Regions from separate parts of the Paenarthrobacter sp. TE3676 genome, predicted to be linked through region 1. Evidence: predicted binding sites of a transcription regulator. Region 1 holds the regulator's gene; the other holds the start of a gene.
What was found. Region 1 encodes LexA, which represses DNA repair genes until DNA is damaged. Its sites were predicted from a motif close to TCGAACANNTGTTCGA; they were not measured.

Region 1 (5,981 bases):
GGAGTTCGAAGGTGACGCGGTTTGTTGAGCGACTGTTTTAGTTACCCAGCGTCAAAAGATAGGCGGCCAACAGGGACATCCCGGCCAGCACGTAGAAAGAAATGGAAACCCACCGGGGCTTTTTCTGCTGATGGAAGGAGATACCTCCACCCACCAGCAGGCCGGCAAGGCCCATCAGTATTACCGACCACCACATCTAGGCGGCACCGCTTCCGGATGCTTCCGGAGCAGGCTTACGGAGGCTGTCCACCCAATTTCGCAAGAGCCGGGCTCCGGCATCGCCTGACTTCTCCGGGTGGAACTGGGTAGCGCAGAGCGGGCCGTTCTCGACGGCAGCAATAAAGCGTGCACCGTGCTCGGACCACGTGACCATGGGAGGAGCCATACGGGGCTGAACGACGTCGAAGTTCCACTCCTGGACACCGTAGGAGTGCACAAAGTAGAAGCGTTCCTGTTCGACGCCGGCGAACAGCTTGGAGCCCTCAGGTACGTCCACGGTGTTCCAGCCCATGTGCGGCACTACAGGAGCGGGAAGGAGTTCAACCTTGCCCGGCCACTCGGCCATACCCTCGGATTCGGTGCCGTGCTCTACGCCGGCTTCGAAGAGGACCTGCAAGCCGACGCAGATGGCCAGCACAGGGCGGCCACCAGCAACCCGGCGTCCAATCATGCGAATGGCATCGACGGACTTAAGTTCCTTCATCACCGTCTCGTAGGCACCCACGCCGGGCACCACCAGGCCGTCAGCGTTGAGAACGTCCTCAGGCTTGGAGCTCAGAACCACGTGGGCTCCGGCGCGCTCAAGGGCACGGACGGCGGACCGTACGTTGCCCGATCCATAGTCCAGCACAGTGACAGTGGGCTTGCCTTCGGGCGACTCCGGCTTCACCGATGCAGTGGCGTCAGCCACCGCTCCGTTCTTCAGAACCTGGCCGCTCACAGTGCGCCCTTGGTGGACGGGATGCCCTCCACACGGGGATCGGATTCCACGGCTGCGCGAAGCGCGCGTGCAAAGGCCTTGAACTGGGCCTCGACGATGTGGTGCGGGTCCCGGCCGGCCAGGACATTCATGTGCAGGCAGATCCCGGCGTGCAGTGTGATGGCTTCAAATACGTGGCGTGTCAACGAGCCCGTGAAGTGTCCACCAATCAGGTGGTACTCCTGCCCGGCCGGCTCACCACCGTGCACCAGGTAAGGACGCCCGGAAACATCCACGACAGCGTGCGCCAGCGCTTCGTCCAAAGGAACAGTTGCTTCGCCGAAGCGACGGATGCCGGCCTTGTTGCCCAATGCCGTCCGCAGGACCTCGCCAAAAGTGATGGCCACGTCTTCCACGGTGTGGTGCGCGTCGATGTGGGTGTCGCCCGTGGCCTTCACCGTCATGTCGATCAGGGAGTGCTTGCACAGTGCCGTCAGCATGTGGTCGTAGAACGGAACCGAGGTACTGATGTCCGAGACACCGGAACCGTCCAGGTTGATCTCCACCAGAACTGAAGACTCGCTGGTGGTGCGCTCCATGCGCGCGGTGCGGGCAGCGGTCGGCGTGGTGCCGGTTTCGCTCATTGGGACGTCCTTATACACGGAGGGTGGGTTGGGTCTAGAACAAGTTTAGGCGCGCTGCGGCGCCGTGCCGTCCAGCAGTGCTTCCAAGGCCTCAAGGAAGGCGGTGGTTTCCGGTTCGGTTCCGGCGGTGACACGCAAGTGCCCAGGGATGCCGACGTCGCGAATCAGCACACCGGCATCGAGCAGGCCCTGCCAAATCTTGTGTGGCTCCTCGAGGCCGCCAAAGAAGACGTAGTTGGAGTCGGAGGCCGCGGGCTTGAGGCCCATGCGAAGCAGCTCAGTCACAATCCGGTCGCGTTGTACCTTGATGTCCTCGACGTCGGCCATCAGGGCTTCGCGGTGGTTGAGTGCAGCCAGCGCCGTTGCCTGCGTGACGGCAGACAGGTGGTAAGGAAGGCGGACCAGCCTGATGGCGTCTGTGACTTCCGGGGCTGCCGCCATGTAGCCGAGCCGGGCACCAGCAAGGGCGAACGCTTTGCTCATGGTGCGCGAGACGATCAACCGCTCGCGTCCTGGCAACAGCGTCAAGGCGCTCGGAGTATTGTCGTGCGCGAACTCGTGATACGCCTCGTCCACGATCACGATGGCTTGGCTCGCTTCGCCGGCCTCGTAGACGGCCTCGACAACGTCCAAGCCCAACCCTGTACCGGTTGGGTTGTTCGGTGAGCACAGGAACACGATGTTGGCGCCTGTTTCCCGAACCTGCGCGGCGGCCGATTCGGCGTCCAGCCCGTAGTCGTCAGCACGCACTCCGCGGACATACTCCGTGTCAGTGCCACTCGCCAGAAGGGGGTACATGGAGTACGTGGGCGGAAAACCGAGCGCTTTGCGTCCCGGTCCACCAAATGCCTGGAGGATTTGCTGCAGGACTTCATTGGATCCGTTGGCGGCCCAGATGTTGTCCGGAGAAAGTTCGTGGCCAAGGTACTCCGCGAGGGCTTCCCGTAGTTCAGTGAACTCACGGTCCGGATAGCGGTTCAGTCCTGTGGCCGCAGCGGCGACAGCCTCGGTGATGGCGGCCTGGACATCCGCGGGGACGCCATGGGTGTTTTCGTTGACGTTGAGCAGGATGGGGACGTCAAGCTGCGGTGCGCCATAGGGGCTCAGTCCACGCAGGTTGGTCCGGAGGGGAAGTCTGTCAAGTCGCTCAAGCTGGTCACTCACCATCACAGTTTAAGGGGCGGCCCGGACTGCCGACTAACTGTGACGCCGGGCGATCGGTTCCCGCGGATGGTGGACGACTTTAGTTTGCAGGGACGAACAGCTGCTGGCCGGGCAGAATGCGGCCGCCGCGGAGGTCGTTCAGCTGGATGATCTCCGCGATGACATCACGCGGGTCCCGCTCCGGAGCGGCCGCGCCGGCAATGCCCCACAGTGATTGGCCCGGCTGGACCGTGACAGTGACTGCAACGGGCGGTCGCAATTGGGACTGGGAGTCCGACGCCTTGGCCGGGGAGTTGATGAAACCGGCAAGGGTCAGCAGCGCCGCCACCAACAGCATTGCCGGGATGCCGAAGAAGACAATCCGTCCCCGCCGGGTGAGACGCAGGCGAGCGGGTGCCTGAGTGGTGCGGAAATCAGCGAACGTAGTGACTGCGGACATGAGCTGAGCCCTTCTGAGCTAGTGCCGGTTTCCGGGGTGCCCGGAGCCTGGCGGCCAATTCTTTGCGTTCCCGTCCTCTGATCCCGGATGTTCGAACACTCTGTTCGAACATCCGGCTTCAGCATCAGGTTTATAGAACACATATTCGAACCTTGCTATGACATTTTTAGCACTTATCAACGAACGGTGTCGAGACTCGCTAGAACAAATGTTTGATAAACGCCTGTGCCTGCCCTACGTTTGAGTGAAGAAACAGCACTGTTTCAGTGGAACAGGAGGGTCTGACATTTTTTGCAGACCCAACGACCCCGGGCTCGCTTCGGGCGGAATGGAAAGGCATTGGCGAACATGGCAGCGAAAGCCACAGGCGGCGGGGCACCCCTGCGGAGCCAGCAGCCTCAAAAGAGTCCCAAGAGCCTGACTGTGCGGCAGAAAAAGATCCTGGAGACCATCCAGCGGTCGGTCAATGACAACGGTTACCCGCCCAGCATGCGAGAGATCGGTGACACCGTGGGACTGGCCAGTTTGTCCAGCGTTACTCACCAGTTGTCCCAATTGGAGAAACTTGGCTACCTGCGCAGGGACCCCAAGCGGCCCCGCGCCATGGAAGTCCTGATGCCGCTGACGCTCGATGGTGGCACCATTCCGGGCGTGGAAGCGCCCACCACCCTTCGCAGCGCGGGCGGCCTTGCCGTAACGGAGCTGGCCAGTGCCAGTGATACCGCCATGGTCCCGCTGGTGGGCCGGATCGCCGCCGGCGGACCGATCCTGGCTGACCAGACGGTGGAAGACGTGCTTGCGCTCCCCCGCCAACTCGTTGGGCATGGCGAACTGTTCATGTTGAAGGTGGCCGGCGATTCCATGATTGACGCCGCCATCTGTGACGGTGATTGGGTTGTGGTCCGCCGCCAGAATGACGCCATCAACGGCGACATCGTTGCTGCCCTGCTGGATGACGAAGCAACCGTAAAGACTTTCCGCCAGCGGGATGGCCATACGTGGCTGCTCCCGCAGAACACCCAGTACGAACCCATCCTGGGCGATCAAGCCACCATCATGGGCAAGGTAGTTTCGGTACTGCGGTCCCTCTAGGCGACCTACGAGGCTTTAGCCGAGCCCAGCCGCTCCAGAACGCCACGGACCACTGCCCGGTCCGTCGTTGCCCAGAACGGCGGCAGGGCGGCCCGCAGGAAGCCTCCATAGCGTTCCGTCGAGAGCCGCGAGTCGAGCACCGCAACTACTCCTTTGTCTCCTGTCGAACGGATCAGGCGGCCAGCACCCTGAGCCAGTCGAATGGCAGCATGCGTAGCCGATACGGCCATGAAGCCATTCCCACCTGATTGCGCCACTGCCCGGGAGCGCGCAGTCATCAGGGGATCATCAGGCCGCGGGAAGGGAATGCGGTCAATGACAACCAAGCGGCATGAGCCACCCGGAACGTCTACGCCCTGCCACAGTGACATGGTTCCGAAGAGACAGGTGTCTGGCTCATCCGCGAATTGCTTTACGAGGGCCGCCATAGTGGATTCGCCTTGGCAGAGGATATCCACGTCCAATCGGTGCCGCATGGCATCGGCTGCTTCTTCGGCCGCACGCCGTGAGGAGAACAGGCACAGGGCTCCCCCGCCGGACGCGCGAATGAGGTCTTCCAATTCGTCGAGCGCCTCGGGGGACGTACCACGACCGGGTTTTGGGAGGTGCTTGGCCACGTACAGGACACCCTGTTTGGGATAATCAAAGGGCGAACCCACATCGATCCCGGTCCAGCTCGGGGCGCCGTCGCCGATGAGGCCGAGGCCACCTGCTGCCGGTTCGAAAGCCGAGCCGATGGCCAGCGTGGCGGAGGTCAGCACCACCGTGTGGCCGGCGAAGAGACCTTCGCGAAGCCGTCCGGCAACGCTGAGCGGGGCGATGTTGATCAAGGCGGGAGCAGTCTCGTCCGGTTGGGAATAGCCCTGCTGCGGGTCGAACGTGCTGTTCCTGGAGAACCATACAACTTCGCGGTTCTCCCTGGCGGCCAGCATGCGTTCGCACAATTCCAGGATCAGCATGAGCCGTGAACGCGCCAGCTGCCGTCCGCCGTCGACTGCGTTTGATGAATCTGTCTTCGAATCCGAGAGCGCAGCGCGGGCGGCGTCCCTTAACTGGTCCAGGCAATCCAGCTGTTCGTCGTTGAGTCCGTTGGGCAACAGCCCGTTGGGCACCCCGGCGATGGCCATATCCAATCGCTCCGCGGCCGCGTTGAGCGCGTCCACTGCAATGGCCGTGTGTTTGCGTGCACTTGATGCCGCCGCGTGAACCATGGCCACCGACAACTGGCCTGAAACAGCACCGGTCACGCGGTCCTGAAGTTCGTGCGCCTCGTCAACCACCACGACGTCGTACTCAGGCAGCACGGCCAGGCCTTCAAAAGCACTGACGGCCAGCATTGCGTGGTTGGTGACCACGACGTCGGCTTCACCCGCCCGTGAGCGTGCCAGCTCGCTGAAGCACTCTTCTGCTACGGGGCACTTCTGGGCACCCAGGCACTCCATGGACGTCACGGATACCTGACGCCAGGCCCTGTCGGTGACTCCCGGCATGAGTTCATCGCGGTCTCCGGTAGCGGTCTTCTCAGCCCATTCCCGAAGACGGACTACTTCCTTACCCAGCTGTGATTGCGGACCGCCCATGGAAGCAGCAAAGTGGGGCACGCTGGTGTCCTCGCCGAGGGAGAACAGCTGCCCTTCGGAGGGCTCTTCGCTGGGGAACCCGCCTTCGAGCTTCTGCAGGCACACATAATTTGCCCTGCCCTTGACGAGCGCCACATTGACCG
Region 2 (5,981 bases), on a different contig from region 1:
CCGCTGTCCGGCGTCCTGCGTAAAGTCATCGGCCTCGAGCAATAGTGGCTTCAGTCCGGCGTCGCGCATGGTCTGTGCGTAACTCTGCCTGCGGACCGTATGGCCGTCGTAGACGGGGCCCGCCAGGTGGGCGATTCTCGTGTGGCCCAGCCTGATGAGGTGTTCGGTGGCTGCGCGGGCGCCGGCGGCATCGTCTGAATAGACGCTGTCCACGCCATCCACGGGACGCGTCACGCTGACCAGTGGAACGATCTTGGCCAATTCATGGACCCGTTCGTCGGAATCCAGCAGGGTGGCGGCAATGATTATCCCCACTCGCGCCTCAATCAGTGATTCCAGCGCGCCGTGGTCCTCGCCGTCAACAGACCGGGAGACACTCAGGATGAGCCGGTTGCCGTCCTGGGGCAGTGCCATGCGGACGCCGCTGAGGATGTCAGCGTAGACCTCGTTGCGGATGTCCAGGAGATGGAGCCCGACGGCGGACCGATGCTTTCGTGCGAGATCGGCAGCTACTGCGTTGGGTCGGTAGCCCAGACGCTTTGCGGCATCGAAGATCGCCTGCTTGGTTTCCTCACTGACGCCCGGCGCACCGCGGAAAGCAAAAGACACGAGGGTCCGGGAGACGCCGACTTCCTTGGCGACGTCGCTTTGAGTGGCCGAACGATGGCGGTGGTCGATAACCATGCCCTCATCCTCCCATGGCGGTAAGTCACGAATCCAGACATTTGTTAGTTTGACCTTACATTTAAGCCTTTCGCGCGTTAGTCTGTATCCAGAGCGGGTGAATATGACCCGCACCACACTGACAAAGGAGTCTTGATGTCTGCCACACAAACGCAGCGGGGAGCCGCCGATGGCGCCTCACTCCCTCCGCTGACTAATGGTCCGCACAGAAAGCGCCTCGGCCTCGTTGCCTTGGTAGCCACCTTCGGCGGTCTCCTCTTCGGCTACGACACTGGAGTTATCAACGGCGCACTGAGGCCTATGACCGTGGACCTCGCATTGACGCCGCTGACAGAAGGAATCGTCACCAGCTCCCTTTTGTTCGGAGCGGCTGCCGGAGCGGTTGGCGGTGGGCGCTTGTCGGATGGTTGGGGTCGCCGCAAAACGATCATCCTGTTGGCCGTCCTGTTCTTTGCCGGGACCATTGCCTGCGTCTTCGCACCGAGCTTCGAAGTAATGGTGCTGGGGCGGGTCATCCTCGGCTTGGCTGTCGGTGGCGCCTCTACCGTGGTCCCGGTGTTCCTTGCCGAGCTGGCGCCGTATGAAATCCGTGGCTCCCTTGCGGGACGGAACGAACTCATGATCGTCATTGGGCAGCTCGCGGCTTTCGTAGTCAACGCCATCATCGGCAATGTCTGGGGTGAATTCGGGGGAGTCTGGCGCATCATGCTTGCGGTCGCAGCCCTGCCCGCCATAGCTCTGTTCTTCGGTATGCTGCGCATGCCTGAGTCGCCGCGTTGGCTCATTTCCAAGGGGAGGTCGCAAGAAGCGCTGGAAGTGCTGAAGACCATTCGATCCGTGGAGCGAGCCGAGGCTGAAATGGCCGATGTGAAGCACTTGGCTGACGAGGAACGGGCTTCAAAGGCAACCTCTTGGGGAGCACTCAAGGACAAATGGATCCTGCGCATTGTGCTGGTAGGTATCGGTTTGGGCGTGGCTCAGCAGCTAACCGGCATCAACTCGATCATGTATTACGGGCAGTCCGTGCTGGTTGAAGCCGGCTTCGACTCAAGTGGAGCCCTCATTGCCAACATTGCCCCCGGTGTCATTGCGGTGGTCGGTGGCGTCATTGCCTTGACGCTCATGCAACGGATTAATCGACGCACCACCCTGCTCCTTGGATTCACGCTGACCACCGTTTGCCACTTCCTCATCGGAATCGCCTCGATCGTCCTGCCCGTCGGCAATGCCGCACGCCCCTTCGTTATCTTGTTCCTGGTGGTGGCGTTTGTAGGATCCATGCAGACATTCCTCAACATCGCCGTGTGGGTGATGCTGTCCGAGATCTTCCCGCTGCATGTTCGCGGCTTCGCGATCGGCCTGTCGGTTTTCTGCCTCTGGATCGCCAATGCCCTCCTCGGCCTCTTCTTCCCCACGTTGGTGGCGGGCGTGGGGATTACGGGAACGTTCTTCCTCTTTGGGATTGTTGGAATCCTGGCCCTCGTCTTCATCTACACGCAGGTTCCCGAAACCCGCGGACGCACCTTGGAGGCACTCGAAGAAGATGTGACCACCGGTGCCATCTACCTGGTGCACAAGAAGGAACCGGCAGCAACCTCTTAGAACTCCGCAGCGTTGGCATCCCGCCCGCCGGACTCCCGTAGTCCTGCGGGCGGGATGTCTTCTTGTCAGGGGCTGGCGGTACAGTGAAGGTAATCGAATATATATTCGAATGCATGGCGTGGCGCGCACTCGGATGCGGGCCACGCGTGCTAGTGCGAGCCAAGGAGCGGAATGTCCAAGCCAGCGCTCATGCATCGCATGCAGGAGATCGCCCACGTGGATATCAACTGCTTCTATGCGTCGGCAGAACGTGCCTTCAATCCTGCGTTGGAGGGCAAGCCGCTGATCGTCCTGTCCAACAACGACGGCTGCGCTGTGACCAGGTCGCCGGAGGCCAAAAGACTGGGAATCGGACTCGGCGAGCCTTGGTTCAAGCTCGCTCCACGCGCCAAGGAATGGGGACTCATTGCACTCTCAAGCAACTATGAACTGTATGGAGACATCAGCTCTCGGGTGATGGAGCTCCTGGCCCGGTACTCAGCATGGCAGGAGGTGTACTCCATTGATGAAGCGTTCCTCGGAGTCAAAGGGCAACCCGAGGATCTGCTGGAGCTAGGGCGCACCATCAAAGCTGCCTGCCAACGACACGTGGGGGTTCCCGTTTGCGTAGGAATCGCGCGCACCAAGACGCTTGCCAAGCTGGCCAACAAGTGGGCAAAGCACAACCCGGCCTTCAATGGCGTGTGCCGGTGGGACTCCATCCCGGAGCCCCAACGCGAAGCACTCATGGCACGGCTCTCCGTGATCGAAATCTGGGGCGTCGCCACCAGGCTCACGAAACGCCTGAACGCGATGGGGATCTTCTCCATCCTGGACCTGGTCCGTGCCGATCCCGTGGCATTGCGGGACAAGTTCTCCATCGTCATGATGCGGACTGTGCTGGAACTGCAAGGCACCCCCTGCATCCCCATGGAGGAGGAACGGATAGGACGGGATCAACTGATCTTCTCCCGGTCCTTCTCCACACCAATAACCTCAGCAGCCGAGCTGCGGCAGGTACTGAGTGTCTATGGCCAGATGGCCAGTGCCAGGCTGGCCAAGCATGACCTGCAAGCCAAGCTGCTGACTGCCTTTGCCGCAACATCGGTCTACAACCCCAACGACAAATCGTTCCCCACTGTCAACGTCAAGCTGCCAATGCCCACCTCGGATCCGGTGTTGCTGACCAAGGCCGCGCATGCGCTGGTTCCAAAAATCCAGGAAGGCGTGAGGTACGCCAAAGCTGGAATCATGGTCACGGACCTCCGACCCAGCGGCAACCAGAAACCGCTGGAAATCTTCGAGAACCGGCATGAAGAACGGGGCATAGGCCCCTTGCTCGAGCAGGTCAGCAAGCGCTATGGCCGTGGCTCCATCGGTTTGGGCCATGCGGGCATCAAAGGCGGCCCGGACTGGTCCATGAAACGCGACATGCTCAGCCCCCGCTACACCACCAACTGGGACGAGCTTCCCCTGGTGAAGGCGGCCTAGCGTGTCAGCGAGCGGGATTGCCCATCGGATCAGCTGATCACTTGTAGGACTCGAACACGATCGAGTCGAAGACAGTGCGTGCCTCTCTCATCAGCTCCGGATTGATCGATTCGTCGATATGGCCCACAGCGATGACAACCCGCTTACCGTTCAGGTCGACCACCCGGTAGGTCTCGTGTTCATTCTGAGTCGAGTACCAGTGTGTGCAGTGGTACATCATTTCTGAGTGGATGCAGAACTTGCCGCTGTCGCAGGCCGTGGTGTCCACGTCGCCCTCGACGGAGTGGTCGAACTCGAAGCCGGGGTAATCGCCCACCATGACCTTGACAGGAGGAGTGCTTGCCGTTGACGACTGCGCCGCCATAGCCCTAGTGAAGGCCTCGACCGCAGGACCGACATCGGCAAGGGCACCCCTCCAGTTGCATGCGTCCTGCGACACATAGAACGCGGACCCAAGAGTCAGGTAGACGGCCCCTTCAGCCGGGTGATCCGGGTCATCCTTTCCCAGGCTATTGCCGTCGAGAGCAGACCAGCCGCCTGGGACGGTGATCTGGAAAGGCTCCTTGTAGCCGGCGACGGGGACTAGATATGTGCCGGCGTCGATATCGCCACTCTCCGGCAGCGGCGGGACCGTGCGATTGTCGCGACTCTCCGGCAGCGGTGGGTCCGTGCGAGCCTCCGTAATCGGAGAACTGGCAGACGGCAGGGATGCGTCGTAAGACTCATACTCGCACCCACCGAGACATCCAATCAGTGCGATAGTCACCAAGGGCAAGAGATGGCGCGACCGCCGAGCGGCCTTTTCGGGGGGTGTCATGGAACTCATTGATCCACCAGGCCGCTACAAGGTGCTGTGAGGCCCCGCAGCCGGGTGGCCCCGCGGGCGGTCCAAGATGGAATGCCGTCGCCTCAAGTCTCCTACGACAGAGAACCCGTGACAATGAAGAGTTCGACGGAGAAAAGTTCGACTCCGCCTGATCCCGAGGTGTCCCGAGCGACGTTCTACAGGCGGTCAGGAGTGCTTGGGGACCAGCAGGGCGACATTTAGCTCCGCAAAAGACCGCCGTTTATCGCCAACATTCACACCTAAGCCCGCAGCCGGTAGCCGCGCTTCACTACGGTTTCCACAAGTTTGCCATCAGGAAGGGAAGACCTGAGCCTGCTGACCGTCATGTCCAAAGCGTGTACGGAACCGCGCAGGTCCAGCAGGTCGGAGAGAGCTTCCCTGGACAGGACAGCCCCACCCGCGCCGAGCAGCGCCCGCAGCAGCAGGAGGGGAGCCGGCGCAAGGTCCACCACCTCACCGTTGATCCGCAGGCAGCGTCCACGGAGCTCGATAGTGGCGCTCTTGGTTTCCAAGCGCCGCACGTGGTTCAGCGAAAGATGTTCGGTGACCAGTCTGATGAGCGCACCCATGCGGTAACGATCAGGGATCAACGGGGTGAGGCCGGCGTCGACCAGCGGTTGAGCGGTGACCGGACCGACGGCCGCAACAGTTACCGGGCCCTTGAGAGCTTCGATGAGCTGGCGGTACAGGCCCATTTCGTGTGCGGTGCTCCACATGGCGTCCACTGCCGGGGCACTGGTGAACGTCAGGACATCGAGGTTTCCGCTGACCACGGCTTCGATCAGGCGCGGCAGTTTGTCTTCGCCGTCGGGCTTCACCCAACGGTACGGAGTCACCGTCAAGACAGTAGCTCCGGACATACGCAGCCGTTCCAGCTGGCGGACGTCCGTGTAGCCGTGCAACTGGACGGCCACGGTCTTGCCGCGCACGCCTTCGACCAGGAGCATGTCCACCAGTGTGGCGGTGGTTTCGTCACTGCTGATTCCGACGTCGGCAAGGCCGGCCGCCCGAACGGCACCGCGGGCTTTGGGGCCACGGACGAACATGCGGCAGGCGGACAGCGTGTCCAGCAGTTGCTCGCCGATGCCAAAGGAATCAGCGGCCTCACACCAGCGGCGCATGCCGTAGGCGGTGGTGGCGATGCAGATGTCCGGCTTGGCCTCGATGATGGTGCGGGTGTCCTCGATGAGGACCATGTCCTCCTGCACCGGGGCGATCTTCAGGGCGGGCGCGTGCAACACGCTCGCACCGCGGCGCTCCAGTGCCTCAATGAGGTCCCGGGAGCGGCGGTGCGAGGTGACGCCAATGCGGAATCCGTCCAACGGCGCTTCTACGGCTTCGGCAATTTCCGGCGCGGCAGTAGCGTCCTGGACTTCGA

Region 2: ACZ881_RS12905 (Y-family DNA polymerase) is a predicted target of LexA. The motif match lies at 2,380-2,395, and genes of this name have one in related genera.

What each region holds. Positions count from the first base shown of each region.
Region 1 covers NZ_JBWBQU010000008.1:43,528-49,508, forward strand. The annotation lists gene ACZ881_RS18270 (hypothetical protein) at 38-175, opposite strand; gene hisH (imidazole glycerol phosphate synthase subunit HisH) at 197-940, opposite strand; gene hisB (imidazoleglycerol-phosphate dehydratase HisB) at 937-1,563, opposite strand; gene ACZ881_RS18285 (histidinol-phosphate transaminase) at 1,609-2,727, opposite strand; gene ACZ881_RS18290 (LysM peptidoglycan-binding domain-containing protein) at 2,807-3,166, opposite strand; gene lexA (transcriptional repressor LexA) at 3,515-4,258, shown strand; gene ACZ881_RS18300 (ATP-dependent DNA helicase) at 4,264-5,981, opposite strand, start outside.
Region 2 covers NZ_JBWBQU010000005.1:12,473-18,453, reverse strand. The annotation lists gene ACZ881_RS12915 (LacI family DNA-binding transcriptional regulator) at 1-684, opposite strand, end outside; gene ACZ881_RS12910 (sugar porter family MFS transporter) at 820-2,286, shown strand; gene ACZ881_RS12905 (Y-family DNA polymerase) at 2,458-3,756, shown strand; gene ACZ881_RS12900 (hypothetical protein) at 3,794-4,582, opposite strand; gene ACZ881_RS12895 (uroporphyrinogen-III synthase) at 4,843-5,981, opposite strand, start outside.